DNA from 3 places in the Anaerobacillus sp. QJM3NY_17 genome. Region 2 is predicted to be linked to each of the others. Evidence: a T-box and tRNA genes for the amino acid it is inferred to sense, from the RefSeq annotation. Region 2 holds a T-box; the other regions hold tRNA genes.

What was found. A T-box is a leader RNA that pairs with one kind of tRNA and senses whether it is charged. The one in region 2 lies ahead of serS (serine--tRNA ligase), so its partner is inferred to be a tRNA-Ser.
Region 1: it encodes a tRNA-Ser, which carries the amino acid that the T-box ahead of serS (serine--tRNA ligase) is inferred to sense. The anticodon was not compared.
Region 3: it encodes a tRNA-Ser, which carries the amino acid that the T-box ahead of serS (serine--tRNA ligase) is inferred to sense. The anticodon was not compared.

The regions. Positions count from the first base shown of each region.
Region 1 covers NZ_CM149685.1:2,027,013-2,037,443, forward strand. The annotation lists gene AC0VYV_RS10810 (acyl-CoA dehydrogenase family protein) at 1-1, shown strand, start outside; gene AC0VYV_RS10815 (cell wall hydrolase) at 143-757, shown strand; gene kapB (kinase-associated lipoprotein KapB) at 832-1,227, shown strand; gene trhO (oxygen-dependent tRNA uridine(34) hydroxylase TrhO) at 1,327-2,229, shown strand; gene AC0VYV_RS10830 (NRDE family protein) at 2,288-3,043, shown strand; gene AC0VYV_RS10835 (hypothetical protein) at 3,172-3,327, shown strand; tRNA gene AC0VYV_RS10840 (tRNA-Val) at 3,525-3,600, shown strand; tRNA gene AC0VYV_RS10845 (tRNA-Thr) at 3,630-3,705, shown strand; tRNA gene AC0VYV_RS10850 (tRNA-Leu) at 3,711-3,795, shown strand; tRNA gene AC0VYV_RS10855 (tRNA-Arg) at 3,804-3,880, shown strand; tRNA gene AC0VYV_RS10860 (tRNA-Ala) at 3,885-3,960, shown strand; tRNA gene AC0VYV_RS10865 (tRNA-Ser) at 3,980-4,072, shown strand; tRNA gene AC0VYV_RS10870 (tRNA-Gly) at 4,078-4,151, shown strand; tRNA gene AC0VYV_RS10875 (tRNA-Glu) at 4,159-4,233, shown strand; gene AC0VYV_RS10880 (transporter) at 4,359-4,685, shown strand; gene AC0VYV_RS10885 (YpjP family protein) at 5,012-5,653, shown strand; gene AC0VYV_RS10890 (hypothetical protein) at 5,707-5,934, shown strand; gene AC0VYV_RS10895 (YuzB family protein) at 6,127-6,363, opposite strand; gene trxB (thioredoxin-disulfide reductase) at 6,556-7,497, shown strand; gene AC0VYV_RS10905 (Hsp20/alpha crystallin family protein) at 7,532-7,975, opposite strand; gene AC0VYV_RS10910 (thymidylate synthase) at 8,126-8,920, shown strand; gene AC0VYV_RS10915 (dihydrofolate reductase) at 8,917-9,399, shown strand; gene AC0VYV_RS10920 (YitT family protein) at 9,445-10,278, opposite strand.
Region 2 covers NZ_CM149685.1:12,149-22,579, forward strand. The annotation lists rRNA gene AC0VYV_RS00045 (23S ribosomal RNA) at 1-2,064, shown strand, start outside; rRNA gene rrf (5S ribosomal RNA) at 2,235-2,351, shown strand; gene AC0VYV_RS00055 (YaaC family protein) at 2,828-3,793, opposite strand; gene guaB (IMP dehydrogenase) at 3,910-5,367, shown strand; gene AC0VYV_RS00065 (D-alanyl-D-alanine carboxypeptidase family protein) at 5,542-6,858, shown strand; gene pdxS (pyridoxal 5'-phosphate synthase lyase subunit PdxS) at 7,046-7,933, shown strand; gene pdxT (pyridoxal 5'-phosphate synthase glutaminase subunit PdxT) at 8,006-8,599, shown strand; T-box leader at 8,666-8,870, shown strand; gene serS (serine--tRNA ligase) at 8,968-10,242, shown strand.
Region 3 covers NZ_CM149685.1:2,747,657-2,758,087, reverse strand. The annotation lists gene AC0VYV_RS14505 (Na/Pi cotransporter family protein) at 1-1,046, shown strand, start outside; gene AC0VYV_RS14500 (DUF456 domain-containing protein) at 1,148-1,630, shown strand; tRNA gene AC0VYV_RS14495 (tRNA-Asn) at 1,765-1,839, shown strand; tRNA gene AC0VYV_RS14490 (tRNA-Met) at 1,843-1,919, shown strand; tRNA gene AC0VYV_RS14485 (tRNA-His) at 1,942-2,017, shown strand; tRNA gene AC0VYV_RS14480 (tRNA-Ile) at 2,030-2,106, shown strand; tRNA gene AC0VYV_RS14475 (tRNA-Ser) at 2,117-2,209, shown strand; tRNA gene AC0VYV_RS14470 (tRNA-Met) at 2,266-2,342, shown strand; tRNA gene AC0VYV_RS14465 (tRNA-Phe) at 2,493-2,568, shown strand; gene AC0VYV_RS14460 (superoxide dismutase) at 2,839-3,450, shown strand; gene AC0VYV_RS14455 (hypothetical protein) at 3,499-3,789, opposite strand; gene AC0VYV_RS14450 (MFS transporter) at 3,891-5,135, shown strand; gene AC0VYV_RS14445 (peptidoglycan D,D-transpeptidase FtsI family protein) at 5,248-7,269, shown strand; gene AC0VYV_RS14440 (PstS family phosphate ABC transporter substrate-binding protein) at 7,559-8,518, shown strand; gene pstC (phosphate ABC transporter permease subunit PstC) at 8,598-9,530, shown strand; gene pstA (phosphate ABC transporter permease PstA) at 9,530-10,408, shown strand.

The DNA.
Region 1 (10,431 bases), 2.0 Mb from region 2:
ATTATCTTACTCCTTCCCTTTTGGAAGGAGTTTCTTTTTGTTCTCATATGTGGAAGACATCCCTGTGACTCCCTATTGAAAGGGACCTGTCCTTCCTCTATCCTTTATGGCGTGGCAAAAAGCTACTGAAAGGATGAGATATATGAACAAAACGATCATTGCTATGATGATGATGAGTCTCTTTTTTGCTCTGTTTTCTGCACAAACTCATCAGGTAGCGGCCGTGTCATTGATGAAAGTAAAGCCTAAGATTGAGAATGAGGTTAATGAAGAAGTTGTATTAAACGAAACTTTATCTGAACCAGAAACGAAACAGGAGGTTGCCTTATTGCTTAACCTTCCTGTTAAAAATATGAATGATGTTAAGAGAGTAACAAAGGATCAATTTACTGTATCGAACTATTCTGTAGAAGAAATTGAAATGTTGGCCAAATTGGTTAATGGAGAAGCAAGAGGTGAATCGTTTGAAGGGAAAGTAGCGGTAGCTGCTGTAACAGTCAATCGAACACTTTCTGCAAGATTTCCAAATAGCATTAAAGAAGTGATTTTTGAAAGTGGTGCTTATACTGCAGTATCTGACGGTCAATATGATCAAAAGCCAGGAGCAGAATCATATAAGGCTGTCTATGCGGCCCTTAGTGGTAGAGACCCAAGCTCAGGAGCTTTGTTTTATTACAATCCTGATATTGCAACAGACGATTGGATTCGTACAAGGCATATCATCAAAGAGATTGGAAAACATGTCTTCACAAGATAAAATCCTCCTGATAAAGGAGGATTTTATGATATCATCGACGTGTACACACAGTTAGATGAAGGAGTGAAGCGACTATGTCAGAGAAAAAAACGTTTCAGCCAGGAGAAATAGTAACGGCAGGTTATAAAACGGGGAGATATATTGGAGAAGTCGTCGATATGAAGTCCCCCAAAGCTGTGATTAAGGTTCTTGCTGTCATCAAGCATCCAACTCAGGGAGACCTTCATAATCCCAAACAGCTCGATGTTCCTCTTTTTCACCAGCGAAAAGCGTTAGCACAATTCGAGAAAGCGCTCGTTCCAATGTCAGCCATTAACCATTACGAAGGAAATGTTCCTGATTATAACGATTCACTGAAGGAAGCGCTTGAAACACAATCCGCAGAGCTCAAGCACGAAGGCGGAAGATGGGCCGAAGCATCTCTTATCGAAATCGAAAAGCTTAAAGACGACTACTTCCCATCAAGGTAATCTTCTTTACATCAGACTTCGAATCCGGTAAGATATAGTATTGATTTAGGCTCTTGGTTTAGAGCTTGATTGAAGAAGACGTAAAGGGTGGTTTTTGATTTGCAATCAGAAGCTTCAGCATATCAAGTGCTGTTATATTATCAATATGTAGAAATAGAAGATCCGGATTATTTTGCTCGAAAGCATCTTAAGTATTGTCAATCACTCAATTTAAAAGGTCGAGTCCTTGTAGGCAAAGAGGGCATTAATGGAACGGTTTCAGGAACCGTTGAGGATACTGAGCGCTACATGGACGAACTAAAAGCAGATGAACGCTTTCGTGATATGGCTTTCAAAATTGATGAAGCAGAAGGTCATGCCTTTAAAAAGATGCACGTACGTCCGCGCGAAGAAATTGTTTCACTAAAGCTTGAGGAAGATGTAAACCCGAAAGAAATAACCGGGAATTATCTTGAGCCAAAGGAATTTATGGAAGCATTAGAAGATGATGATGTAATTGTTATCGATGCAAGAAATGATTATGAGTACGATATTGGTCATTTTCGCAATGCAATTCGTCCTGATATAAAGGCTTTTCGTGATCTTCCAGACTGGATTGAACAAAATCTTTCGGACCAAAAAGATAAGAAAGTACTAACTTATTGTACAGGTGGAATTCGCTGTGAGAAATTTTCTGGTTACTTAATGAAAAAAGGTTTTTCCGACGTTTCACAGCTTCATGGAGGAATTGTAACGTATGGTAAAGACCCGGAGGTACAGGGGAAATATTTTGATGGCAAGTGCTTTGTATTTGATGATCGTCTTGCTGTTAATGTAAACCGTACCGATGAAGATACAGTTGTAGGGAAATGCTACCATTGTGAGGAGCCAGCAGATACTTATATCAATTGTGCTAATGTACAGTGTGACAAGCTTCACATCGTCTGTGATTCTTGCAAAGAGGAGTATAACCATTATTGTTCTTCTGCATGTGAAGAAGAAGTTCGTATGATCCAATCGTAACGCAGCGGCTAACGCTGCGTTTTTTCTTACAGTGAAACGAGAGAGGAGGCGCGTTAAGATGTGCTTAATTGCTGTAGCTCAAAATGTTCATCCTACATACCCATTTATACTCGTAGCCAACCGAGATGAATTCTACGAGCGTCCAACAAAACCTGCCAACTATTGGGAAGATGTACCAGAACTACTTGCGGGGCGTGATTTAAAGGCTATGGGAACATGGCTAGGGGTTACAACAAACGGAAGAATTGCAGCCCTTACGAATTATCGAGAAGGGAATGAGCAGCCTAAAAGTCTATCAAGGGGTGATCTAACGGCCGATTACTTACGTGATCATCAATCCCCATTATCATACCTAGAAATGGTTCGACAAAAGAAAGATCAGTACAATGGATTTAATTTAATCATAGGAGATTTTAAGAGCCTTTATTATTATTCAAACCGGCAGGATCAAATTTCAAAACTAGAGAACGGTGTTCACGCTGTAAGTAATCACTTACTGAATACGAGCTGGCCAAAGGTTGAGCAGCTTAAAGAAGAATTGAAACACTATTTAAGTGCAGAAAAGAACCTCGATCAAAATCGTCTTTTTGAAATGCTTTCTCATGCTGAGCCTGCACCTGATTATTTATTACCACAGACAGGCGTGCCGATTGAATGGGAAAGGATGCTTTCACCCGTTTTTATTAAGTCGGATCATTACGGAACGAGGGCGCAAACTGTTATTATGGTTTCACAAAATGGAGAAGTTACTTTTGTTGAGAGGTCAGGAGAAGATCAGGAAAATTATTACCAATTTAATCTGGATGAAGCATAATTGCGCTCTAAGTGAATAAATTATGTGTTACCTGTAACTTTTGCCGATAGATCGATGGTGAAAAAGATTCGGGTTTAACAACAGAAAAATAGGGTATTGAGAATTATTACTTATGAGGAGGGGTTTTTTTGAAAAGAAAGCGTCACTATGTTGAAGATCAGCTTTTGCGGGAATCAACCGACATGAAAGAGTACCGAAAATACGATTCTGAAATGGTGACTAAAAAAAGACCAATACTCCGCCAAAATAAAAAGAAAAAACCACTTATTCAAACGCCAGTATAAGCAGGGGAGAGCGCTCCCTGCTTTTTTTCTATGTCAAAAATGGAGTGCTTAACTATGGGGAATAATTTTTTTGTGAAAAAGGGTTGTGTTTTTTTGGGGTCGGTGATAAGATAGGTCTTGTCCTTGAAAAAACACATTAAAAAAAGTGTTGACGAGGCAAAAGAAGTTATTGTATAATAATGAAGTCGCTGTTTAATGGAGGATTAGCTCAGCTGGGAGAGCATCTGCCTTACAAGCAGAGGGTCGGCGGTTCGAGCCCGTCATCCTCCACCATTTATTTTTGATGACTTTCATTAAATTATGCCGGCCTAGCTCAATTGGTAGAGCAACTGACTTGTAATCAGTAGGTTGGGGGTTCAAGTCCTCTGGCCGGCACCACACATGCGGGTGTGGCGGAATTGGCAGACGCGCTAGACTTAGGATCTAGTGTCTTACGACGTGGGGGTTCAAGTCCCTTCACCCGCACCATAGAATATGCGCCCGTAGCTCAATTGGATAGAGCGTCTGACTACGGATCAGAAGGTTAGGGATTCGACTTCTCTCGGGCGCACCATATTGGGGCCTTAGCTCAGCTGGGAGAGCGCCTGCCTTGCACGCAGGAGGTCAGCGGTTCGATCCCGCTAGGCTCCACCATATATATTTTCATGTTTTTGGAGGAATACCCAAGTCTGGCTGAAGGGATCGGTCTTGAAAACCGACAGGGGCTTAGTCGCCCGCGGGGGTTCGAATCCCTCTTCCTCCTCCATCTTTGCGGGTGTAGTTTAGTGGTAAAACCTCAGCCTTCCAAGCTGATGTCGTGGGTTCGATCCCCATCACCCGCTCCATTTTTTTGGCCCGTTGGTCAAGCGGTTAAGACACCGCCCTTTCACGGCGGTATCACGGGTTCGATTCCCGTACGGGTCACCAACTAAATTTCCATAGACTTTTTGACTCAAGCATACTCAAAGAGATGCTTTTTTTGTTGTTTTCAATTCGGTACGTCTTATCAGAATACAGCATACAGTGACTGTATAAGAGAGGGGATGGACCGAATGTATTATGAAGAACATGAGCACATTGCTTATCATTATGACAACACAGATGCCTACCGTCAGCAACCCGTAGCTCCAACATCGAGCCCACCAGCATCACCGCCTCCTAGACCACAGTCAGCACAAGCTGGAACATTTGCTGTAGATCCGGGATCCATTAGAAGGTGTATGTATCGGTTTACTTATATTTGGATGAGAGGCGGCAATTCATTTTGGTTTTGGCCAGTTTATGTAGGGCGTACTTCTGTTTCAGGGTTTCGCTGGACCGGTAGAAGGTGGGTGTATACAGGCATAAGTTTGAGAAGAATTGATATGTTTACTTGTTAATAGATGGAGCGCTTACATGAAGCGCTCTTTTTTAAAGGCTCTTTCGTAGACATTGTTGCTATAGTGGGTGAATTTTCGCTCAGGGATGCTCGTTTTTCGCGGGGCAGGCGGTTAGCATCCTTCCGCTCCAATCAGCGAAGTTTAGTGTTTAATTCAACAATTGTTTCGAAAGCAACAATCTTTTAAAAAAGAGCCTTTTTGAATGAAAAGCTTCGTTACCATAGCCAAATGAAAATTAATGAAAAATCGTCTAAACTTCTGGCTTTTTTGAGAAGATCATGCGAGAATAATACTAACTATTGATCTTCGAAAGTCAGGTGCACATAATGAAATTCCCTCTTTGGATGAGAAAGTTATTTGTAGCATTTGTTGCTGTTATTACACTTGGAACTGTGGTTCCTACTGGATATCTAGCAGATGACAAAACAGAGTCATCAGAAAATTATCAAGAAGAAAACCATCTTCTTATTGAGCCGAGGGACGAGCCTGATAAGGCGATAGAGCCTCTTGTTGATCAGTATGATTGGCCCATCATAGCTCAGGACGCTTCTTCTTCTGAACTCCTGACGCATTTTGTAAGCTATGCAAGCAATCAATCCGAGCAACTCGGGCTAACAAAATTCGGTGAAACGATCTCAACTCGAGTCGGTAACGAGTATCGAGATGCAATTGTACCTAAAATGACAGAAGCGATCGCTACCTCAGTGCAAAATCTGGATGAGGATACATTAAGGTCACTTCGTTTGACGGACAACCCTTCTGGTGGATACGGAGAACGTATTCTTCATGTATATAATGAACAGAGTGGGGAAGACTTATTGCGTTTTCATGTGAGAAGAGATCATCCCCCACAAGATGGCTATTGGTTTAATTTTCATTACCATGCAGCGAATGATGATTTTGAAGAACATTATGAAGTAGGTAAGATTTATTGGGATAAAAACACTCCGCCTAAGTGGCTCTCGTAAGAGAGGTGCGCGGGGTGTTTTTGGTTGGAGATTAAGGGAGGATCACAACATAGATGGAACTTGTACAATGTATTAGAGATGTTTTCGAAGAAGAGCCTTTAACCGGCTCAGAAAGTGTATTGAATCGTAAATTATTTAAGGAAGGTCATTTCTATCCAGTTTATAAAGATGAGCATCATAGCTGGATTACGCTTGATGATGAAGGAGAGCAGCATATTATTGCTACCGGCACCTCACTCAATGAAGACTTCTGGTTTACTTTTCGGTTTCGCATAGCATAATAAAAAGCCGCATAAAGCGGCTTTTACTTTTTTTTAGGGCGCGCATTTTGCGGGCCTCTTTTTTTATTCATAAGAAGAGCGTCTTCGCCTTCTTTTTCACCTTGCACACCGGCTTTCGGATCATACGCGTTTCGATTTTTCATGTAAGCTCCTCCTCTAATTGGATTCACTTATTAGTATATCCAAATTCGGTTAAAACATCGGATTTTCTTCGATGAACTGGTAGACGTTATCAACTAGCTCATCGGGCGTTTCGGCAGTAACGCGCTCGCCGTTAACGAGACAGTAAATATCCTGGCTACAAAGTGTGCAGTGACCAAGACAAGAATATTCGAGCACATCAAGATCTGTATCTTTTTCTAGTTTTTCCATTGCTTTATGTGAACCGCTCGAAAGATTGCTCATGCAGAATTCAACTATTGGATTCATCTTTTATTCACCTCGGGTTTTCCTTACTATTACAAGACTGTTTCTATTCTATCAAGAAGGTGTGAAAATGAACAACCATTTGCATAAGATCAAGAAACAAATTGATGGATACCCATATAATTTGTAAGAGAAGGGTTTATTTCTATATAATTAGGAAAAATAACATAATGAAGTCGATAGAGGAGGGTCATTATGCATAAAGCAGTTATTGTAGGAACAGGACCAGCGGGTTTAACAGCAGCCATTTATCTTGCGAGGGCTAATATGGAGCCGCTCGTCATTGAGGGACCGGAACCTGGTGGTCAGCTTACGTTAACAACAGATGTTGAGAACTTTCCCGGTTTTCCAGATGGCGTTCTCGGTCCAGAATTGATGGAAAATATGAAGAAGCAGGCGCTTAGGTTCGGCGCTACAATTGAGCGAGGATGGGTGAAGGATATTGATTTTAATGAGCGTCCCTTTAAATTAAAAACAGATACTCTCGGGGATATTATGGCGGAGTCTGTTTTGATTTCGACTGGTGCTTCAGCAAAGCTTCTAGGTATACCAGGAGAATCAGAGAATATGGGTCGAGGTGTGAGTACATGTGCAACGTGTGACGGCTTTTTCTTCCGTGGTAAAAAAATCGTTGTGATTGGTGGAGGAGACTCAGCTATGGAAGAAGCGACTTTCTTAACGAAATTCGCTTCAGAAGTTACTGTTCTTCACAGGAGGAAAGAACTTCGCGCATCAAAAATTATGCAGGAGCGTGCTCGCTCTAATGATAAAATTAGCTGGAAGCTGAATGCTTCCCCGCTAGAGGTTGTAGCAGAAAACAATAAAGTGAGCGGTATTAAAGTAAAGAATAGTGATACGGGAGAAGAGGAGTTCGTTAAGACAGATGGCATATTTGTTGCGATTGGCCATCGTCCAAACACTGATTTTCTCGCGGGTAAAATTAATATGGATGATAAAGGTTACGTTCAAGTAGAACCAGGAACGACAAAAACGAATGTCCCTGGTGTATTTGCATGTGGAGATGTACAGGATTTCACTTACCGTCAAGCGATCACAGCAGCAGGCACAGGGTGTATGGCGGCTATGGATTGTGAGCGGTTCCTTGAAGGAAACGCCTTTATAGACTGGAGTATGTAAGAAGAAAAAGCGCAGGCCTTGGCCCTGCGCTTTTTTAGTCGATGTTAATATAATTCGAATCGGTACGTATGCGATCAGATTTGGGTATTTTAATTTCTAGAACACCATTTTCGTATTTTCCTTTCACATTTTTCATGGAAAAGTGAAAGGGAAGCTTAATGGTGCGACTAGTACTTGAATAGGACCGTTCTTGTTTGTAATATTTTTGTTTATCGTTTCGTGACTCATGAAATTCTTTAGATTCAATGGAAATCCGAAGACCATCTCCAAGTGGTTCCACTTTAATTTGCTCCTTTGTGATACCAGGTAACTCTGCTTCAACAATAAATGCATCCTCCGTTTCATAAAGATCAACCCGAAACGACTGAGCTGGTAGAAGATTCGCAAATGGCTCTTTAAAGAAATCATCAAAGGTGTTCATCCAATTTTGAATAGCAGGGTCTTGAAACAGTTTGGGCAATTTATCGCCTTTCGCCATGGTTATTTCATCCTTTCCAACATTTCTGTTATACAGTATGTTTGCCCAAGGAAAATGTGCTTTTTGGCTGTTTTTTACATACAATTCGCAAGTTACTTCTCATCTTTCTTCATGTTACAATGGTCATTAGAGAATTGAAGGAGGAGTACGATGAAGACTTATTTGCAGCTATGCGAAGAAATTTTACATAACGGAACTAAGAAATCTGATCGGACAGGCACGGGGACGGTCAGTGTATTTGGACATCAAATGAGGTTTGATTTACAAGAAGGTTTTCCAGCTTTAACTACCAAAAAACTTCACTTAAGATCAATTATTCATGAGCTTCTTTGGTTTTTAAATGGAGACACCAATGTAAAGTATCTTCAGGATAATGGTGTGCGCATCTGGAATGAATGGGCTGATGAAGATGGTGAGCTTGGTCCAGTTTATGGTCATCAATGGCGCTCGTGGACGGGCGCGGACGGATCAACCGTTGATCAAATTGCAAAAGTAGTTGAGCAAATTAAAACTAACCCGAATTCAAGAAGAATGATTGTAACAGCATGGAACCCTTCAGAAGTCGATAATATGGCTTTACCTCCATGTCACTGTCTTTTCCAGTTTTACGTTGCTGATGGTAAGCTTTCTTGTCAGCTTTATCAACGTTCTGCTGATGTGTTCCTTGGGGTGCCTTTCAATATCGCATCCTACGCGCTTCTCACGATGATGATGGCGCAGGTGTGTGATTTAGAGCCAGGTGAATTTATTCATACGCTAGGTGATGCGCATATTTATAACAATCATATTGAGCAGGTCAACCTTCAGCTCACTCGTGAACCTAGAGACCTTCCAAAAATGAAAATTAATCCAGACGTGAAATCAATTTTTGATTTCTCATTTGATGATTTTGAGTTAACGGATTACAATCCTCATCCACATATTAAAGGAGAGGTGTCGGTATGATATCATTTCTTCTAGCAATGGATGAAAAGCAGTTAATTGGGAAAGACAATGATCTGCCTTGGCATTTGCCAGCTGATCTCGCTTATTTTAAACGCATGACGACTGGAAAATCGATCGTTATGGGAAGAAAAACATTCGAATCAATTGGCAAAGCGTTACCCGGCCGTGATAATTATCTAATTACTAGAAAAGACCTGGAATATGAAAAGGTTACTGTACTGCATTCTGTAGAGGAGTTTCTGGAACTTTCAAAGCGTGAGGAAAAAGATTGGTTCGTTATAGGTGGCGCTGAAATCTATCGTCAGCTGCTTCCGCATGCTGATCGCCTGTACATTACTGAGATTCATGAATCGTTTGATGGAGATACTTATTTTCCCGATTTCTCTCAAGATGATTGGAAAGAAACTTCGCGCGAAAAACATTCACGTGATGAGAGAAATAAACACGCTTTCGATTTTGTCGTTTACGATCGCAACTAAAAAAATCCCCCGGTGAAATGCGTTTCACTAGGGGGATTTTTGCTTTTATGTTTTAGGAAATGTAAATCCTTCTCCAAAAACATCTCTCACGTCATGCACAACGACAAAAGCTTTATCATCGACTTTTTGAATCATCTTTTTAAGAAGGAAAAGCTCCTGTTTATTAATGACAACGTATAAGATGTCTTTTGATTCATTTGAATAATGTCCGCGAGCATTAATAACCGTTACGCCTCGGTCCATTTCTTCACTTACTTTCTCTGCAATGGCAACAGTACTTTGAGAAATAATCGTTACGGCTTTACGCGTATCAAATCCGTCAATTAAATAGTCCAATATTTTTGTGCTAATATAGATGGAAATTCCGGTATACATCGTATTTTCGATCCCGATGACGACGGAAGAGCCGAGTACAACGAGAATATCAAAAACAAACATCGATGTACTTACGCTCCACCCAAAGCTTTGGTTAAGCATACGGGCAACAATTGTAGATCCACCAGTAGTACCACCTGAGCGGAGAACGAGACCGAGACCAATCCCGATGAAAACACCTGCAAAGACGGTTCCGAGCATAATATCAAGCGGCTGACCCATTCCTTCAGTTAATTGTATAAATAATGAGCTAAAGAAGATCGCAAGCATCGTATACCAGGTTACTCGTTTATTCAGTACCTTATATCCAATGGCTAAAAGCACAGCGTTCATAACAAAGTTTGTAATCCCTGGTGACCAATCAAGAATATAATAAAGCGTCATCGATATGCCAGTTACGCCGCCTTCACCTAGTTCGTTTGGAATTGCAAACCAGTTCACACCAAGCGCAAAGAATAACGATCCGATAATAATTAACGTTATTTCTTTTCCAGTATTGTTCATGTCATCACTCCGTCCTGTTCCTCAATACGTAGGATAATATATCATAGTGGTTGAAACTGGACAAGATTGTTCAACAATATTGTTCGAAAGAAATGCGACTTCCTTTTTTTTATGTTAAAATAATGGAAAATAGAGTATGGGCGGGTCTTAAGA
Region 2 (10,431 bases):
AGCTTTAGGGCTAGCCTCGCGGCAAGAATCTTGGAGGTAGAGCACTGATTGGACTAGGGGTCCTTACCGGATTACCGAATCCAGTCAAACTCCGAATGCCAACGATTTATCCGCGGGAGTCAGACTGCGAGTGATAAGATCCGTAGTCGAGAGGGAAACAGCCCAGACCACCAGCTAAGGTCCCAAAGTATACGTTAAGTGGAAAAGGATGTGGCGTTGCTTAGACAACCAGGATGTTGGCTTAGAAGCAGCCATCATTTAAAGAGTGCGTAATAGCTCACTGGTCGAGTGACGCTGCGCCGAAAATGTACCGGGGCTAAACGTATCACCGAAGCTGTGGATTGTCTTACGACAATGGTAGGAGAGCGTTCTAAGGGCTGTGAAGTCAGACCGAAAGGACTGGTGGAGCGCTTAGAAGTGAGAATGCCGGTATGAGTAGCGAAAGACAAGTGAGAATCTTGTCCGTCGAAAGCCCAAGGTTTCCTGAGGAAGGCTCGTCCGCTCAGGGTTAGTCGGGACCTAAGCCGAGGCCGAAAGGCGTAGGCGATGGATAACAGGTTGATATTCCTGTACCACCTCCTTTCCGTTTGAACGACGGGGGGACGCAGAAAGATAGGGAGAGCGCGCTGCTGGAAATGCGCGTCCAAGCGATTAGGCTGGTGAATAGGCAAATCCGTTCACCATGAAGGCTGAGTCGTGATGGCGAGGGAAATTTAGTACCGAAGTCCTTGATTCTACGCTGCCAAGAAAAGCCTCTAGTGAGGAAAAAGGTGCCCGTACCGCAAACCGACACAGGTAGGCGAGGAGAGAATCCTAAGACGATCGGGAGAACTCTCGTTAAGGAACTCGGCAAAATGACCCCGTAACTTCGGGAGAAGGGGTGCTTCCTCGGGTTTATAGCCCAGGGGAGCCGCAGTGAAAAGATCCAAGCGACTGTTTAGCAAAAACACAGGTCTCTGCAAAGCCGTAAGGCGAAGTATAGGGGCTGACACCTGCCCGGTGCTGGAAGGTTAAGAGGAGGGGTTATCCCTTACGGGAGAAGCTCTGAATCGAAGCCCCAGTAAACGGCGGCCGTAACTATAACGGTCCTAAGGTAGCGAAATTCCTTGTCGGGTAAGTTCCGACCCGCACGAAAGGTGCAACGACTTGGATACTGTCTCAACGAGAGACCCGGTGAAATTATAGTACCTGTGAAGATGCAGGTTACCCGCGACAGGACGGAAAGACCCCATGGAGCTTTACTGTAGCCTGATATTGGATTTTGGTACAGCTTGTACAGGATAGGTAGGAGCCATAGAAGTCGGACCGCCAGGTTCGATGGAGGCGTCGGTGGGATACTACCCTGGCTGTACTGACATTCTAACCCAGCACCGTGATCCGGTGCGGAGACAGTGTCAGGTGGGCAGTTTGACTGGGGCGGTCGCCTCCTAAAGTGTAACGGAGGCGCCCAAAGGTTCCCTCAGAATGGTTGGAAATCATTCGCAGAGTGTAAAGGCACAAGGGAGCTTGACTGCGAGACCTACAAGTCGAGCAGGGACGAAAGTCGGGCTTAGTGATCCGGTGGTTCCGCATGGAAGGGCCATCGCTCAACGGATAAAAGCTACCCTGGGGATAACAGGCTTATCTCCCCCAAGAGTCCACATCGACGGGGAGGTTTGGCACCTCGATGTCGGCTCATCGCATCCTGGGGCTGAAGTAGGTCCCAAGGGTTGGGCTGTTCGCCCATTAAAGCGGTACGCGAGCTGGGTTCAGAACGTCGTGAGACAGTTCGGTCCCTATCCGTCGCGGGCGCAGGAAATTTGAGAGGAGCTGTCCTTAGTACGAGAGGACCGGGATGGACACACCGCTGGTGTACCAGTTGTTCCGCCAGGAGCATAGCTGGGTAGCTACGTGTGGAAGGGATAAGTGCTGAAAGCATCTAAGCATGAAGCCCACCTCGAGATGAGATTTCCCACAGCATGAAGCTGGTAAGATCCCTTAGAGATGATGAGGTAGATAGGTTCGGGGTGGAAGCGTGGCAACACGTGGAGCTGACGAATACTAATCGATCGAGGGCTTAACCTAAACGAAAAGCGAAGTAAGCCGTTTAAATCCGACAAGCGTTGGAGGCTTTTGAGTCAGACGCGCTTTATGCGTCAGAATCAAAAGGTGAAACGATCGAGGATTTGGCTTACGTAGCTGGACATATTGGAAAGTTGTGCGTGCTATCTAGTTTTCAGGGAACACCTGAATCGTCTAGTGATGATGGCGAAGAGGTCACACCCGTTCCCATGCCGAACACGGAAGTTAAGCTCTTCAGCGCCGATGGTAGTTGGAGGATCTCCTCCTGCAAGAGTAGGACGTCGCTGGGCACAAGATGAAAGGCGAGAGACCTGAGGGTTTCTCGCCTTTTTTTGTATCTATAAAGTGAAGAAAACTCGCAAGAGAAAAAAGCTTCATGTGAGACAATCAAAACTTCTTCGAAAGCTTCGTAGGGGTGGGAGAAGCAAGAAATTCGAGGAAGCAAGCTATGTCAGACCGGAGTGGATATTCGAGAGATCCATGAGGATCTGGCATCGCGCAGCTGACGAAGAAGTTCGCCGCTTATCGCGCCCCGTATGAGAACACGGAAGTTAAGCTCGAGCGCCGATGGTAGTTGGGGGATCTCCCCCTGCAAGAGTAGGACGTCGCTGGGCAACTAAGAGAAGCGAGAGACCTGAGGGTTTCTCGCTTTTTTGTATGGTTTTTTCGGTGTGTATTACCTAGCTGAATACCTAGGTCCACCACGTTCGTCGAATAAATACGAACTACCTGTTTCAACTCCCTTTACTTTACCAACGTACTGCGATCAACTTTTACTTCTCTTATTTAAAAACTCATATAGTAAATGCGGTATTTTTTCAGAAGTTACTTCAAGAAATTGTAGAATAAAAGGTAGATCTAATGACTCCTGAGTATGAAAAAGATCTCCCCACCATTCTGTCTCGTATCGGCAAATCATACTGAGGTTATATAAAATTAGATAGTGAGCCATTACCTCAGCAATAGGATTGTACTGACTACGTTCTGCCGGGAGGTAAAGAGTATTCCTATCATATAGGAAGGGGCGTCTCTGTAAACCTGCGACGGGGTCTTCCTTGAACTGCAAAGTAATGAAATCACGATTATGAGTAAGAACTTTTAGTGAAGTATCCCCATGCTGCTGAAGGTAGGATTCAAAACGTTCTGCAGTCATATTTAACGTATCAAGAATACTTGCCTGAATAGTGAAAGAAGTGGAGGTAAGAGAAATCATTTTATAGCTCGTTACTTTACGAGTCAGCTTCTCAAATAATGGGCAAACTTCGGGTATAAGGGTAAGAAGATCTTCCATTTTATATTTCTCCCCTTCTACCTGTTTCACATGAAACATTTTCCTTGAAAAGTATTCAAAGAGTCCATTTTTTTGACCTTTTACTTCATCTTGCAAGAAAGCATAATGGCGTTTTTTTCTTTTTCGAGATGTAACGCCGTGTGCAAGAACATGTGTGTCACCCGGATAATTTGGATCAATTGTAATAAGACAAGCTTTTAACAGTTGAATCATCCCATAAAAAAGAAGGATAGGTTTTAGCTCTGCATCAGCAGTTGAAGCATGCCGATAATAGCGTTCGCCATATTCGATAAAATACATAAATCGATAACAGGAATCGTAGCTTTTACGTTCGGCATCCGGAAGTTCGATGTTAGAATAACATTCCTTTAAATATTGCTGAACATATGAGGCTGAGTGATATGCAAAGTTGTTTGAATGATAATGTCCAGAATATCCCATAGGAGCCCTCCATGTTTGATTATTCAAACTTATTCTATCTTTCTTGACAGTAGTTTAACCAATTGATAAGCTACTAATAAAATTTCGGACAATTCGATTAGAGGAGGATGAAAGGGATGTGGGAAACAAAATTCGCTAAAGAAGGGTTAACCTTCGATGATGTCTTATTAACACCAGCTTTTTCCGATGTACTACCAAGAGAAGTATCGGTGAAAACTCAATTAACGAAAGATCTTGAATTAAATGTACCGATTATTAGTGCTGGTATGGATACAGTAACTGAAGCGCCTATGGCTATTTCGATGGCAAGACAGGGTGGATTAGGTATTATTCATAAAAGCATGTCGATGGAGGAACAAGCTGAACACGTTGATCGTGTTAAACGATCTGAAAGTGGTGTTATTACTGATCCTTTCTTTCTCACACCAGAACATCAGGTATTCGATGCTGAACATCTGATGGGCAAGTATCGTATTTCCGGTGTTCCGATTGTTAATGAGGAACGCAAGCTCGTTGGTATCCTTACTAATCGTGACCTTCGTTTTATTGAAGACTACTCTATACAAATTAAAGACGTTATGACAAAAGAAAATCTTGTAACAGCTCCTGTAGGCACAACATTAAAAGAGGCTGAGCGAGTTCTTCAAAAGCATCGCATTGAAAAGCTTCCATTGGTTGATGATGATGGAACACTTAAAGGTCTTATAACAATTAAAGATATTGAGAAAGTTATTCAGTTTCCTCAGTCTGCTAAAGACAGCAGAGGCCGTCTTCTAGTTGGCGCTGCTGTAGGGAATACAACAGATGCTCTGAAGCGAGTTGAAAAACTAGTGGAGGCTGGTGTTGACGTTATTGTATTAGATTCTGCTCACGGTCATACAGAAGGCATTATGACAAAGGTGAGTGAAATCAAGAGCGCCTACCCTGATCTCCCAATTATCGCAGGTAATGTCGCAACTGCTGAGGGGACTAAAGCGTTAATTGAAGCCGGAGCCGATGTTGTGAAGGTAGGAATTGGGCCTGGTTCAATTTGTACGACTCGCGTTATTGCTGGTGTTGGTGTACCTCAAATCACAGCGGTGTATGAATGTGCAACAGAAGCACGCAAACATGGTATTAGTATTATTGCTGATGGTGGCATTAAGTTCTCTGGAGATATCGTAAAGGCGCTCGCTGCAGGTGGACACGCAGTGATGCTTGGTAGTATCCTTGCAGGTGTGGATGAAAGTCCAGGCGAACGTGAAATCTATCAGGGTCGTCAGTTTAAGGTATACCGTGGAATGGGCTCGATTGGAGCAATGGAAAAGGGAAGTAAAGATCGTTATTTCCAGGAAAATATGTCTAAACTCGTTCCTGAAGGAATTGAAGGACGTGTTCCTTACAAAGGACCACTAACTGATACAATTCATCAGTTAATCGGTGGCTTACGTTCTGGAATGGGTTACTGTGGGACAAGAACACTTAACTCACTTCGTGAAGATAGCCAGTTCGTTCGAATAACGGGTGCAGGCCTTCGCGAAAGTCATCCACACGATGTTCAGGTTACGAAAGAAGCACCAAATTACTCTGTTTAAATAGTGCTTTAGACTGAAGTTATAACAGGTGTGTGACAAAAATAGCTTAATACTTTCGAAAAGTAGATAGGGGACTTTCCTCTATCTATTTTTTTAATTTTAGGTGTGATAGAATAGCGGTTATGTGAGACTTATTTGGAGGTGTAGGGGTTGAGAAACCTTGGTTTGAAAGCCATGATCGTAACTATGGCGATGGTATTATTACTAGCAGGAACATTTGGTGGAGGCAATACTGCAGAAGCAGCAGAGGCGCCCGACATCAAAGCAGAAGCATCAATCTTAATTGATGCAAATTCAGGAAAGATTTTATATCAGAAAAATCCTGAATTAACGCTCTCACCTGCAAGTATGACAAAGATGATGTCGGAATATTTAGTACTTGAAGCAATTAATAAAAACGAAATAAGTTGGGATGAAAAAGTTACAGTAAGTGATACGATCCAAAAGCTATCACAGAACCGTTCTCTTTCAAACGTACCACTTCGTGTGGGTGAACAGTATACAGTTAAGGAATTATATGAAGCAATGGCCATTTATTCGGCAAATGCTGCCACAATGGCGCTGGCTGAGCACGTTGCTGGAACAGAAGCGAAGTTTGTCGAAATGATGAATGCAAAAGCAAAAGAAATGGGTATGAAGGAATACAAGTTTGTTAATAGTTCAGGGCTGAACAACAAAGACCTACTTGGTAATCATCCTGCTGGAGACCCTGATGAAGAGAACATGATGTCCGCTCGTTCAACTGGACTTCTTGCTTATAACCTTCTTAAAGATTTTCCTGAAGTAATAGAAACCACTAGTACTCCAGAAAAGAAATTCCGCGAAGGTACAGATGATGAAATTACAATGAAGAACTGGAACTGGCTTCTTCCTTCACTTGTATATGCTAATAAATATAAAGTAGAAGGCATAGATGGTCTCAAGACCGGCTCTACAGACCTTGCTGGATTTGCTTTTACAGGAACAGCTAAACAAGGTGATATGCGATTAATTTCTGTTGTTATGAAAACTGATTCGTATGAAGCTCGTTTTGAAGAAACAGCTAAGCTTCTGAACTATGGATTTGATCAATTCCAGTCCCAAACAATCGTTACTAAAGGTGATAAAGCTGATGGTAATTCCACGGTTAAAGTTGTCAAAGGTAAGGAGAAAGAAGTTGGGGTCGCTGCAGGAGAATCTTTCAATGCAGTAACAATGACGAATACGAAAGAACCATTTAAACTAAGCTATGAATACGATCAATCTCTTCTAACAGAAGATGGAGAACTAACTGCACCAATTAAAGAAGGCGATCAAGTTGGAAAAGTCGTCTTAAAATCAACCGGTGAAGACTTCGGTTACATAACAGGTGACAAGGGTTCTTCAGTACCTCTTGTAGCAACTGAATCTGTTGAAAAAGCAGGTTGGTTTACACTTACTATGCGAGCGATTGGTGGCTTCTTCTCTGGTGTATGGACTAGCGTAGCAGATGCTGTGAAAGGTCTGTTTTAATTAATAATATCAAGTATACTTGGAAAAAATACTCTTCGATGCGTTCATCGAGGAGTATTTTTCTAAATCTTTTATGAAATCACTGCACATGTGATAGGACAAGTCATGAAAAAATGTTACAATAAAAGCGTTTGATAGATGTCGTGTAACAAAGACGTTTCTAAGTATAGATATGGGAGGAATATAGATGAATCAACAAACAGGTACAGATCGTGTAAAACGTGGTATGGCTGAAATGCAAAAGGGCGGCGTGATTATGGACGTTGTCAATGCAGAGCAAGCTAAGATTGCAGAAGAAGCTGGTGCAGTAGCAGTAATGGCACTAGAACGAGTGCCATCTGATATTCGTGCAGCAGGCGGCGTAGCGCGTATGGCTGACCCTACAATCGTAGAGGACGTTGTGAATGCCGTATCGATTCCAGTAATGGCAAAATGCCGTATTGGTCATATTGTAGAAGCACGCGTTCTTGAATCAATGGGCGTTGACTACATTGATGAAAGTGAAGTTCTTACTCCAGTTGACGAAGAATTCCACCTTGATAAGCGCAAGTACACTGTTCCGTTTGTATGTGGAGCGCGTAACCTTGGTGAAGCACTGCGCCGCGTAGGTGAAGGTGCTGCAATGCTTCGTACGAAAGGTGAACCAGGAACAGGAAACGTTGTTGAAGCTGTACGTCATCAGCGTCTTATTCAATCCCAAATTCGTAAAATTTCAAGCATGTCTGAAGACGAACTGATGACTGAAGCGAAAAACCTTCAGGCGCCATTTGAGCTTCTTCTTCAAATTAAAAAGCTTGGACGTCTTCCGGTTGTTAACTTTGCTGCTGGTGGCATCGCAACTCCTGCAGATGCAGCACTAATGATGGAGCTTGGTTCTGACGGCGTCTTCGTTGGATCTGGAATTTTCAAATCGGATAATCCTGAGAAATTTGCTAAAGCTATTGTGGAAGCAACAACTCACTATCAGGATTATGAATTGATCGCGAATATTTCTAAGAACCTTGGTATCGCAATGCCAGGTATTGAAATTTCTTCACTTAAGCCATCAGACCGTATGCAAGAGCGCGGCTGGTAAAACATTGATTCCCCACCTGTGCAACATAAGGTGGGGTTCTTACTTAGATAAAGAGAAGGAGTCGAGAGAAGTATGGTGAGAGTTGGGGTCCTTGGACTGCAAGGTGCAATCCGAGAACACGTGAAAGCACTTGAAACAAAAGAAGCAGAAATCATTGTTGTGAAACGAGTAGAGCAACTCAAGGATTTAGATGGCCTCGTACTACCTGGTGGAGAGAGTACGACAATGCGTCGATTAATTGATCAATATGGATTTTTAGAGCCACTTAAAGCTTTTGCAGCTGAGAAGCCTATTTTCGGTACATGTGCTGGGCTAATTCTGCTTTCAAAGCATATTGAAGGAGTAGACGGATCGCATATTGGTGTTATGGATGTAAAAGCAAAAAGAAATGCATTCGGACGTCAGCGCGAAAGCTTTGAAGCGCCATTACCTGTTAAAGGATTAGTAGATGACTTTATCGGTGTCTTCATTCGAGCTCCGTATATCGAAGAAGTTGGAGAAGATGTTGAAGTGCTTGCTACGTTTAATGAAAAAATCGTAGCTGCACGTCATGGACGTTTTCTTGCGTGTGCCTTCCATCCAGAACTAACAGATGATGATCGCATGCATCAGATGTTTATTGATATGGTTTTGGAGTTTAAGAAAGAAGGACTTGCAACAGAGTAATTTTTCGTGTAAATTATTACGTACCAAGAAGAAGAGAATTCTTTTTCTGCATAAGACGAATGATAAACGAAAACGTTGACGGGAATTAGTAATAGATGTTCAATGCCAAGAGAGTCGATGTGTGGTGCGAATCGATCATTGAACCCTGTGAATCCATCCTTGAGTAGAATGCTGAATGAAGTAGGCTTTCTCGGAGCAGACCGTTATTCTGTTAAGAGGCAGACAATCGTCTGCAATCAGGGTGGCAACGCGGGTAGCTCTCGTCCCTTTATAGGGGACGGGGGCTTTTTTGTATTTAAATACACGTCTCTACACCACTATCCCTTCCGTTAACTCGTTTATTGTTCATTAAAAAAGGAGGAAAAAGCATGATCGATTTAAAGTATTTGCGTAAGAATTTTGAAGAAGTAAAAGTAAAGCTATCTAAGCGTGGGGAAGATCTAGTAGGTCTTGATCGTTTTGAAGAGCTTGACCAGCGAAGAAGAGACCTTATCGCTGAAACGGAACAGTTAAAAGGACAGCGGAATGAAGCTTCTAAAAACGTGGCAGCATTTAAACGTGAGAAGAAAGATGCTGATCACCTTATTAAAGAAATGCGTGAAGTTGGCGATAAGATTAAAACAATGGATGAAGAGCTTCGCAATGTTGAGACAGAGCTTGAGCAAATTCTTCTTCAAATTCCAAACATTCCGCATGACAGTGTACCTGTTGGTGAGACGGAAGACGATAATATCGAAATCCGTACGTGGGGAGAGAAAAATGATTTTGCTTTTGAAGCGAAGCCACACTGGGACATCGCAACTGATCTAAATATTATTAACTTTGAACGTGCTGCAAAAGTAACGGGTAGTCGCTTCGCATTCTATAAAGGTGTTGGAGCTCGTCTTGAACGTTCATTGATTAACTTTATGATGGACTTACATGAATCAGAGCATGGCTATGAAGAGATTCTGCCTCCTTACCTTGTGAACCGTGAGAGCATGACTGGGACTGGTCAGTTACCTAAATTTGAAGAAGATGCGTTCAAAATTAGGGAAGAAGACTATTTCTTAATTCCGACAGCGGAAGTCCCTGTTACAAATTTTCATCGTGATGAAATTATGGACGGAGAAGATCTTCCACTTGCTTACACCGCATATAGTGCTTGCTTCCGTTCTGAAGCTGGTTCTGCTGGTCGTGATACACGTGGACTGATTCGTCAGCATCAGTTTAACAAAGTAGAGCTTGTTCGCTTCGTTAAGCCTGAAGATTCTTATGATGAACTTGAAAAGCTGACTGGCCACGCAGAGAAAGTGCTACAGCTGTTGAACCTGCCTTACCGCGTGATGAGCATGTGTACAGGTGATCTTGGATTTACAGCAGCAAAGAAATACGATATTGAAGTTTGGATTCCAAGCTATGGCACATATCGTGAAATTTCTTCTTGCAGTAACTTTGAAGACTTCCAGGCACGTCGCGCAGGTATTCGCTTCCGTCGAGAAAAGAACGGTAAGCCAGAATTCCTTCATACGTTAAACGGATCTGGTCTTGCAATCGGAAGAACAGTTGCTGCAATCTTAGAGAACTATCAACAAGAAGATGGCTCTGTAATTGTTCCTGAAGTTCTGCGTCCATACATGGGTGGTCGTGAAATCATTAAATAGAAAATGATAAAGAGCAGAGGCATCTCTGCTCTTTATTTTTAGGATATAATCGTGTATAGTAAGGGGTGTTGATTTTCGGCGCGGTTTAACTGAAATGATCAACATAAGTAAGTAATTCAAATTCTTTTAAAAAAGTTTTGAGATATCGTTGACATTATTATAAGACGATGATATTATATTACTTGTCGC
Region 3 (10,431 bases), 1.6 Mb from region 2:
CGACAATTGGTGTATTGCAAGGTCTTTATTCACAGAACGCAATGGATATTCAAGCTGCATTACCAGTTCTGTTTGGAGATAATATCGGTACAACGATTACCGCAGTTCTTGCTTCTATCGGTGCATCCGTTGCCGCTAGACGTACAGCACTGACTCACGTTATTTTCAATTTAATTGGAACGGCGCTTTTCCTAATATTCTTATTCGCCTATACGCCGTTTATTGAATACTTAAGAGATGCATTAAACTTAACACCGGAAATGACGATTGCATTCGGACACGGGATCTTTAACATTACAAATACTGTTATCCAGTTCCCATTCATTGCCGGACTTGCCTATCTCGTTACAAAAATTATTCCTGGTGATGATGCAACGATTGAATATAAGCCAAAACACCTTGATCCAGTATTTATCGAACGCTCTCCATCTGTTGCATTAGGACAAGCTAAAGAAGAAGTGATTCGAATGAGCGGATTTGCTTATAAGGGTGTTAAAGAAGCATCAAATTATTTAACATCTAAGAGTCAGAAGAGCGCTGAAAAAACCGCTCAGTATGAAGAAGCTATTAACAACCTGGATAATAAAATTACAGATTACCTTATCCAATTATCAGCAACTTCTCTGTCTGGAGATGAGTCGACACGACACGGTATGCTAATGGACTCAGTTCGTGATATCGAGCGTATTGGCGATCATATGGAGAATATTGTTGAGTTGGTTGATTATCAAATAAGCAATAAAGTGAAGATGACTGACGTTGCTATGAAAGACCTTGATGAAATGTTTAATCTGACTCTTTCTGCACTCAATGAAGCCTTTGATGCACTTGATAAATGGGATGTAGCTAAGGCGCAGGAAGTTGTTAAGCTAGAAGATAAGATCGACAAAATGGAAAGAACGCTTCGTAAGCAGCATATCCTTCGTCTAAATGAGGGTGAATGTACTGGAAGTGCTGGAATTGTTTTTGTTGATATCATCAGTAACCTTGAGCGTATTGGTGACCATGCGGTTAATATTGCAGAAGCCGTCATTGGAGAAGAATAAATGTGGGAAGCAGAGGGATGCCTCTGCTTCTTTTTATCATTATATAGAAGAAAAGTGACATCTCCGCTAAAATAGAGTCAAGTTGAAGGGAGGTTAAAAGCGTGGATATTCTATTATGGTGCCTGATCATTGCGTCATTCATCATTGCATTTGTGGGATTGATTTATCCAATTATTCCAGCCGTACTATTTATTTATGTTGGGTTTATCCTGTATGGGGTGTTTTTTGATTTTGGTTCAATGACTATTTCCTTTTGGATTGTTGAAGTTCTGCTGACGATGCTATTATTTGTTGCGGACTATGCTAGTAATTTATTTGGCGTGAAGAAGTATGGAGGGTCAAAGGCGGCGATATGGGGGAGTACAATTGGTTTACTTGTTGGCCCATTTGTCATTCCGTTTGCAGGGATCATCCTTGGACCATTTATCGGGGCTATCTTAGCTGAACTAGTTATTCATCGAAAAGCTTTTAAAGAATCTGTTCAAGTAGGTGTAGGTTCATTGCTTGGTTTTCTTGGTGGAGCTGTTATGAAAGGATTACTCCAAACGATTATGGTGGTTGTGTTCCTAGTGTATGTCCTATAAGTTCTTGATGACAAAATGAAAGCGTGATATAGTATTTTCATAATTGAAATTAAGATTAATTCAATTAAATTTGAAAAACTTATTGACTCTTTCTTTATCCATATGATATATTAGTTCTTGTCGTTAAGAAATATTCCACAGTAGCTCAGTGGTAGAGCTATCGGCTGTTAACCGATCGGTCGTAGGTTCGAATCCTACCTGTGGAGCCATATGGCGGTGTAGCTCAGCTGGCTAGAGCGTACGGTTCATACCCGTGAGGTCGGGGGTTCGATCCCCTCCGCCGCTACCATATATTTCAACGATACAACATGGCGGTTGTGGCGAAGTGGTTAACGCACCGGATTGTGATTCCGGCATTCGTGGGTTCAATTCCCATCAGCCGCCCCACTTATTACATAAGGACCCTTAGCTCAGCTGGTTAGAGCTGACGGCTCATAACCGTCCGGTCGCAGGTTCGAGTCCTGCAGGGTCCACCAAATGCATATCGGAGGAATACCCAAGTCTGGCTGAAGGGATCGGTCTTGAAAACCGACAGGGGCTTAGTCGCCCGCGGGGGTTCGAATCCCTCTTCCTCCTCCATTTTCTAAAAGTTAGCTTTCTAAAAAATGGATGCAAATTAGGTTCTTTTACATCATCGCGGGGTGGAGCAGTTCGGTAGCTCGTTGGGCTCATAACCCAAAGGTCGCAGGTTCAAATCCTGCCCCCGCAACCAAAATAAAATTCTTACTACGTCGAACATACTTCTTTGTTAGAATTTAAATGGAGTGCTCTAGGGGCAACCTAAGCTCATAGCAACTCCAAATTATTTTGAATGTAAATGCAAACTACATACTAATTAAAATTAATACTGATAACATGATTCGGCTCTGTAGCTCAGTCGGTAGAGCAGAGGACTGAAAATCCTCGTGTCGGCGGTTCGATTCCGTCCGGAGCCACCACTCAATAAAGATCCCACTCGTCAAATAATGACGAGTTTTTTTATGTTTTATGTATGTTATTACGATGTTAATTCTCGATTTTTTCTTTTAAGATGTTTAATTCCATATACTGAGGGGAAACTTTATCTGTGTTGCGGAAATTCAAAGGTTTATTATTTGAAAACGCATGACAATTCTGCTAGTGTAAACTTGTGACGACATCATGTTCAAGTGGTGGCTAACGCTACCCTAACAGCAAGTTACATACTATATTTAAGGAGGAGATTCACAATGGCTAAATTTGAACTACCAGAACTACCTTACGACTACAATGCACTAGAACCACACATCGACGAAGAAACAATGAAGATCCACCACGACAAGCACCATAACGCATATGTAACAAAATTAAATGGTGCACTAGAAGGTCATGAGGAGCATGCATCTAAGAGCCTTGAAGATCTTCTTGGCAACCTTGACGCACTTCCTGAAGGCATTCGCACTGCTGTTCGAAACAATGGTGGCGGGCACGCTAACCACTCACTTTTCTGGCAATTGCTAAGCCCTAACGGTGGCGGCGAACCATCAGGTGATCTAAGCGAAGCACTTAAAAAGAAATTTGGTAGCTTTGAAAGCTTCAAAGAAGAATTTGCTAATGCTGCAGCTGGTCGTTTTGGCTCAGGCTGGGCTTGGCTAGTAGTAAAAGGTGGAGAACTTGAAGTAACAAGCACTCCAAACCAAGATACTCCAGTAATGGAAGGTGTTACACCAATTCTTGGGCTAGATGTTTGGGAGCATGCTTATTATCTTAAGTATCAAAACAAACGTCCTGATTATATCGCTGCATTCTGGAATGTAGTTAACTGGGATGAAGTTGCAAAGCGTTACGAAGCAGCTAAATAATTTACCAAGCTTTCAAAACCCCCGACATTTATGTTGGGGGTTTTTCTATTATGGTTCGATTAAGGTATAAATTGTTCCTAAATGGTGTAGCATGAAATTTATTATAAAATCTGTAAAATCACAGCCAGTTTCAAAATCATGAGGTGTACAAATCAGAACTTGATGATCTGTGATGGTTAAAGAGATGAGATCAATTCGATATTGGATTTGAAGATAGTGCCTCATCCTATAAATAAAGAACGAGTGTTCATCATCTCCTATAAGATGTTGAACGCTTTGAAGTAGTTGGATTTGACTGTTTTCAGAAATGTAGTCTGTCCGATATAGAAAGTAATACATACCCAGTCCCCTTTCAAAAACAGTTTATCCTTTTTGTTTCATCCGCATAACGAACAGAATTTAAGTCAAAATAAGGGTGGATGAAAAAAGGGGAGTTTGTTATGAAAGTTATAAAACATATGATTGGTGAGATAGAGGTAACAAAAGATTTGTTGTTATTACTTACAATCGGTGGTTTATACGCGCTGAGTATTGCGCTCTCAAATACGTTCGTAAATGTTTACTTGTGGAAGCAGTCTGGTGATTTTGCGGATATAGGTATATACAACCTTGCTGCGGTTATAAGTCAGCCGCTTACCTTTATTCTCGCAGGTAGATGGGCTAAAAAAATGGATAGAGTTATTGTATTGCGGATTGGAGTGATTTTTCTCGCTCTTTTCTATATAACAGTGCTTTTTCTTGGTCAGAACGCTAGTCATTTGCTTATCTTACTGGGCGCTTTACTCGGAATAGGGTTTGGCTTTTATTGGCTTGCATTTAATGTGCTAACATTCGAAATTACAGAACCGGACACAAGGGATTTCTTTAATGGATTCCTTGGTTTACTTACATCTTTCGCTGGGATGATTGGGCCAATATTTGCTGGTGTTATTATTTCAAGTCTAGAAGCATTCACGGGGTACAAAGTAATATTTGCCGTCTCACTTGCTTTGTTTTTCGCAGCTGTAATCTTAAGTTTCTTTCTCGAACGTCGTTCTGCCAAAGGGACTTTTTCATTTACACGTGTTTTTCAAGAAAGAAAAGCGAATACAGATTGGCTTAACATTTTACACGCGCATTTTTTTCAAGGTATAAGAGAAGGTACCTTTATTTTCATTATCGTTGTCCTAGTTTTTATTACGACGGAAAGTGAGCTTGCAATTGGTACTTTTGGACTTGTTAATTCAGGAGTATCGTTTTTAGCTTATTATTTGGCGACGAGATTGATTAAACCGCGATATCGTAAGAAGGCTATTTTATATGGCGGACTTATTCTTTACGCTTCGGTTTTTTTACTTGTATCCGACCTAACGTTTGCCCGGTTGTTAATGTATGGTGTTTGTATTTCTCTTGCTTATCCACTTTTACTTGTCCCCTACATTTCGCTTACGTACGATGTGATCGGTAAGGCTTGGAATGCAGCTGAAATGCGGATTGAGTATATTGTCGTTCGAGAGGTATACTTAAACTTAGGACGAATTGTTTCCGTTCTTTTATTCTTAATAACAGTAGCGTTATTCGACGATGAAACGAGCATTCCGATTTTATTATTAATTGTTGGTGCTGGCCATTCGTTTATTTACTTATTTGTAAGAAAACTTCAAGCTCCCCATCCCCCAAACCCTTCTCCTGACACCGTACAATAGCTCATTAGACCCTTTACTTTTTTTATTTCACTAAGTATAGTAAGTAGAAGAGAGAGCAGAGACACCTGTCTGGAACAGGTGTCTATATTTGTTTAAGGGAAGGGAGTCTATCGTGAACACGAAGAAAAAGAAAAATCATGTGCCTTTAAGGCTAAATATATTATTTTTATCTGTATTCCTTTTGTTTTCTACATTAATTCTTCGACTGGGCGTTATACAGATTGTAAACGGTGAAGAATACGAGCGTGTTTCTGAGCAAACTGAGAATGTTACAGCAGAATCAACAGCACCTCGTGGGAAAATGTATGACCGTTATGGGCGAGTTCTGGTTGATAATAACCCTGAATTTGCGCTTACATATATCCGAACGCAGAATACTAAGCAAGCTGAGAGGCTTGAATTAGCTCAGAAATTAGCTGGGTATATTGAAAAAGATACAGATGATGTCATTGATCGAGATCTTAAAGATTATTGGATTGTAACGAATCCGGAAAAAGCGAAGGCAAAGCTAACGGAAAAAGAGTGGGAAGAACTTGAGTCGAGTGAGGCTTATCAACTCCAAATTGAACGGATTAATGATGATGATTTAGAAGAGATTAAGAACGATCCACAAGAGCTTGAGGTAGCTGCTATCAAAAGGGCGATGGATACTGGGTACGCTTTATCATCTCAAACAATTAAGATTGGTTTAACTGAAGATGAAATTGCTAAAGTAAGTGAAAACCTTGGTTCACTACCTGGAATAGAAATTCAAGCAGACGCAACTCGAGAATATCCCTATGGAAATACTCTTCAAACAATTTTCGGAAGGGTCGGACCAATCCCTAAGGATGAGTTAGATTATTATGGTTTGAGAGATTACGAAAGAAATGACAAAGTGGGGATTAGCTATCTCGAGAAAGAATATGAAGAGTACTTAAAAGGTCAAAAAGAAAAGCAAACCTACGTGACCGACAAATCAGGAGAGCCAATTGGTGAACCGAAAGTAATTGAAGGACAAAGAGGAAACGATTTGGTCCTCTCATTAGACATCGATCTTCAAAAGGAAGTCGAGAAAATTCTCGATGAAGAGCTTCGTGATGCAAGACAATATGGGGCAACACGAGGCTATGTAGTCATGATGGATCCCAAAACAGGTGAAATTCTTTCTCTTGCTGGTAAGGAATATAGCAACGGAGAGTTTAAAGACCGAACGTTTGGAGTGATCGGTGACTCCTACGCAATGGGATCGACTGTTAAAGGAGCAACTGTTTTAACAGGTTATCAGTATGGTGTTATTAACCCGAATACGACGCTTGTGGATGAAGTTTTATACTTTAAGGACGAAGGTAAAAAATCTTCATATACGGCTAATGCAATGGGGCCTATATCAGACCTAGTTGCTTTACAAAGATCTTCAAACGTATATATGTGGAAAATCGCGATGAAGATGGCTGACTATGACTATGCTCCGTACGAAAGTAGTAGTTATGACCCTTCAGCTTACGATGAGCTAAAAGAGTCATTCTCTCAGTTTGGTCTAGGCGTTAAAACCGGGGTTGATCTCCCTGGTGAAAGTGCAGGATTAAACGGAGGTGTGAATGAATTTGGTAAAATTCTCGATTTTGCAATTGGACAGTATGATACGTATACACCAATGCAAATGGCTCAGTATACCTCTACAATCGCAAATGGCGGCTATCGTATTGAGCCACACATATTAAAAGAAGTTCATGAACCTTCTGAAAAAGATGGTCTATCAAATACTATTCTTTTCCAAAACACTCCAGAGGTGTTAAACAAAATTAAAATGAGTGAAGAAGAAGTGACACATGTCCAAAAGGGGATGTGGATGGTTATGAATACGGCAAATGGAACCGCAGGTACACATTATCCTTATTTCCAAAGTGATGATTATCAAGCTGCTGGGAAGACTGGAACAGCGCAAATCGGAGATGGATATAATTTGACCCTTGTTGGCTATGCACCTTATGATAATCCCGAAGTAGCCTTTTCTGTAGTAGTTCCAGAAGTAAATGATTCTTCTTCAGGATATGTTAATAAAAAAATAGGTGGACGCGTTCTAGATGCTTATTTTGATTTAAAAGATGAAGCGAAGAAACCTATTGAGGCTAACAAAAAAGAAACAGAATAGCATTTCATGAAAAACCGCTGAAAAGCGGTTTTTTTTATTGTTTAAGGACAAATTAATGAATAATATCTGTCAGATTGAGGTGAAGTGATAGGCTGAATGCATTGCAAAAGTAAGGTATGCACCAAAAAGACTAATTAAAACGTTTTCCGACACGCATTTACAATCTCTTTACATTCGGTTTATACGACATTAATATCTAGCCTGTATTCTAAGAATTGTGATTGAGAGGCCAATACACAAACAACCTGGTTGGTCACAAAGTACAAACATCCATTTAGGGGGAAATTACATGAAGTTCAAGGGCATTATGCTTATGGTAGTTATGTCGATGGTAATGATTTTCGCAGCAGCTTGCGGAAATAATTCTGGTAACACAAACAGCGGCGGAGAAGCTTCTGGTGAAGAAGTATCTGGCGAAGTTCTAATGGACGGATCTTCTACAGTATTCCCGATTATGGAAGCAGTTGCTGAAGAATACGCTTCTGTACAACCTGATGTAAAAGTTAGTGTAGGTGTTTCAGGTTCTGGTGGTGGATTTGAGAAATTCTCTGCTGGTGAAACAGACATGAGTAACGCTTCTCGTCCAATCAAGGAAGAAGAAACAGCTGCACTTGAAGAAGCTGGTATTGACTTCACAGAATTTGAAATTGCAAAAGACGGTCTTTCTATCGTTGTTAACTCTGAGAATGATTGGGTAGATCAGCTTACAATTGACGACTTAAAGAAAATCTGGTTAGGCGAAGCAACGATGTGGAGCGACGTTAACCCTGAATGGCCTGAAGAAAAAATCGAATTATTTAGCCCTGGTACAGATTCTGGAACGTATGACTACTTTAATGAAGTAGTACTAGAAGATGAGCAAATGGTGAAAGAAGCAACACTTTCTGAAGATGACAATGTACTTGTAAATGGTGTAACTGGCTCTAAAAACGGTATGGCATTCTTCGGTTATGCTTACTACCTTGAAAACAAAGATAGCCTTAACATTGTTCCAATCGTTAATGGTGACGGTGAAGCTGTAGAACCAAATGCAGAAACAATTCAAGATGGAACATATGAGCCACTGTCTCGCCCGCTATACACTTATGTGAAGCACTCTGCAGTAGAAGAAAATCCTGCAGTATATGATTTCACTAAATATGCACTAGAAAACGCTGGTGAAATGGCAGAAGCAGTTGGATATGTAGCTCTTCCAGAAGAAAAGTATACAGAAGACATGAACAAACTAGAAGAAATCGCTGGTAAGTAAGAATAAAATGAAACAGATTGGTGAGGAGTTACGGCTCCTCACTTTATCCTGTTTTGCTCTTTGTGAGGGGGAGTAATAAATGCAAAGCTCTGTTCGTCAGATGATTAAAGACAAAAAAGAGAAAAATCAATCACGAGCGAAGTTTATGGAGAAACTTGTACCGGGCTTATTGCTTTTATGTGCAATTATCTCTGTATTAACAACGCTTGGTATTGTTTTTACATTGATTGTAGAAACAATTACGTTTTTCAACCGTGTTTCAATTATTGAATTCTTTACGAATAAAGATTGGTACCCGTTTTTTGGAGACAACCCTGATTATGGAATCTGGCCACTGATTTCTGGAACATTAATGATTACCGGGATCGCCATGCTCGTTGCCATTCCGTTAGGTTTAGCAGCAGCCATTTATTTGAGTGAATATGCAAGTGATAGCGTTAGAAGAATCATTAAGCCGATTCTGGAAGTATTAGCAGGTATTCCTACGATTGTATATGGTTTCTTTGCTTTAACTTTTGTTACACCAGTTCTACAAAATATTATTCCGAGTCTTCCTATTTTCAACGCGTTAAGCCCCGGTATCGTTGTAGGGATTATGATTATTCCTATGGTTGCATCTCTCTCAGAGGATGCGATGAGCTCTGTACCGAACGCAATTCGAGAAGGTGCACTCGGACTTGGCGCTACACGATTTGAGGTTGCTGTGAAAGTAGTTCTACCAGCAGCATTATCAGGAATTATTGCATCTTTTGTACTTGCGATTTCAAGAGCAATCGGTGAAACAATGATCGTAACAGTCGCAGGTGGTGCAACACCAAAACTTACTCTAGATGTAACGGAGTCTATACAGACAATGACATCTTATATTGTGCAGGTAAGTCTAGGGGATGCTGGTTATGGAACAACAATTTACTACAGCATTTATGCTGTTGGGATGACGCTCTTCCTTTTCACACTTATCATGAACCTTATCGCGCAATATATTTCTCGTAGATTCAGGGAGGAATACTAATGCAATTAGTAGATCAGGCAAAAGTAAAAAGTAAAATGCAAACCAGACTGGCACAAAATAAGATTCTTAAAGGAATTTTCTTTGGAGCAACAATGCTAGCACTCGTAGTGCTTGTTATCTTGTTATATCGGATATTCACTCAAGGAATTGGTTACTTAAATCTTGAGTTCTTTCAAAATTTCGCGTCTCGTTTCCCTGAAAAAGCAGGGATTAAAGCAGCATTTTTCGGTACTTTATGGATGATGGCAGTGATAGCTCCAGTGGCACTTACAATTGGAGTTGGAACCGCGATTTACCTTGAAGAATATGCAAAGAAAAATAAGTTTACAACGTTTATTCAAATAAATATTTCAAACTTAGCAGGTGTGCCCTCGATCGTTTTTGGTTTACTTGGTCTAACTGTATTTGTTCGGATGTTGGAAATGGGGCGCAGTGTTCTAGCCGGTGGTTTAACGATGAGTTTATTAATTTTGCCAATAATCGTTGTTGCTGCTCAAGAAGCTGTACGTTCGGTTCCAAAAGAACTTCGAGAGGCTTCTTATGCGATGGGTGCTACGAAATGGCAAACAATCAAAAAGGTTGTATTACCAGCTGCGATCCCTGGGATTTTAACAGGAGGAATTCTTGCGCTATCACGCGCAATCGGTGAAACAGCGCCACTTCTTATGATTGGTGCATTAACGTTTGTAGCTTACTTGCCTGAGAATTTCTTGTCCGGCTTCACCGTTATGCCAATCCAAATTTTCAACTGGACAAGTCGACCTCAGACAGAGTTCCATGATGTTGCGGCAGCTGGAATTATCGTTCTTCTTGCGATGTTGCTCATTATGAATTCAATTGCTGTCTTAATTCGAAATAAGTTTTCTAAAAGACTGTAGCTACGTAAAACTCTCATCAATGT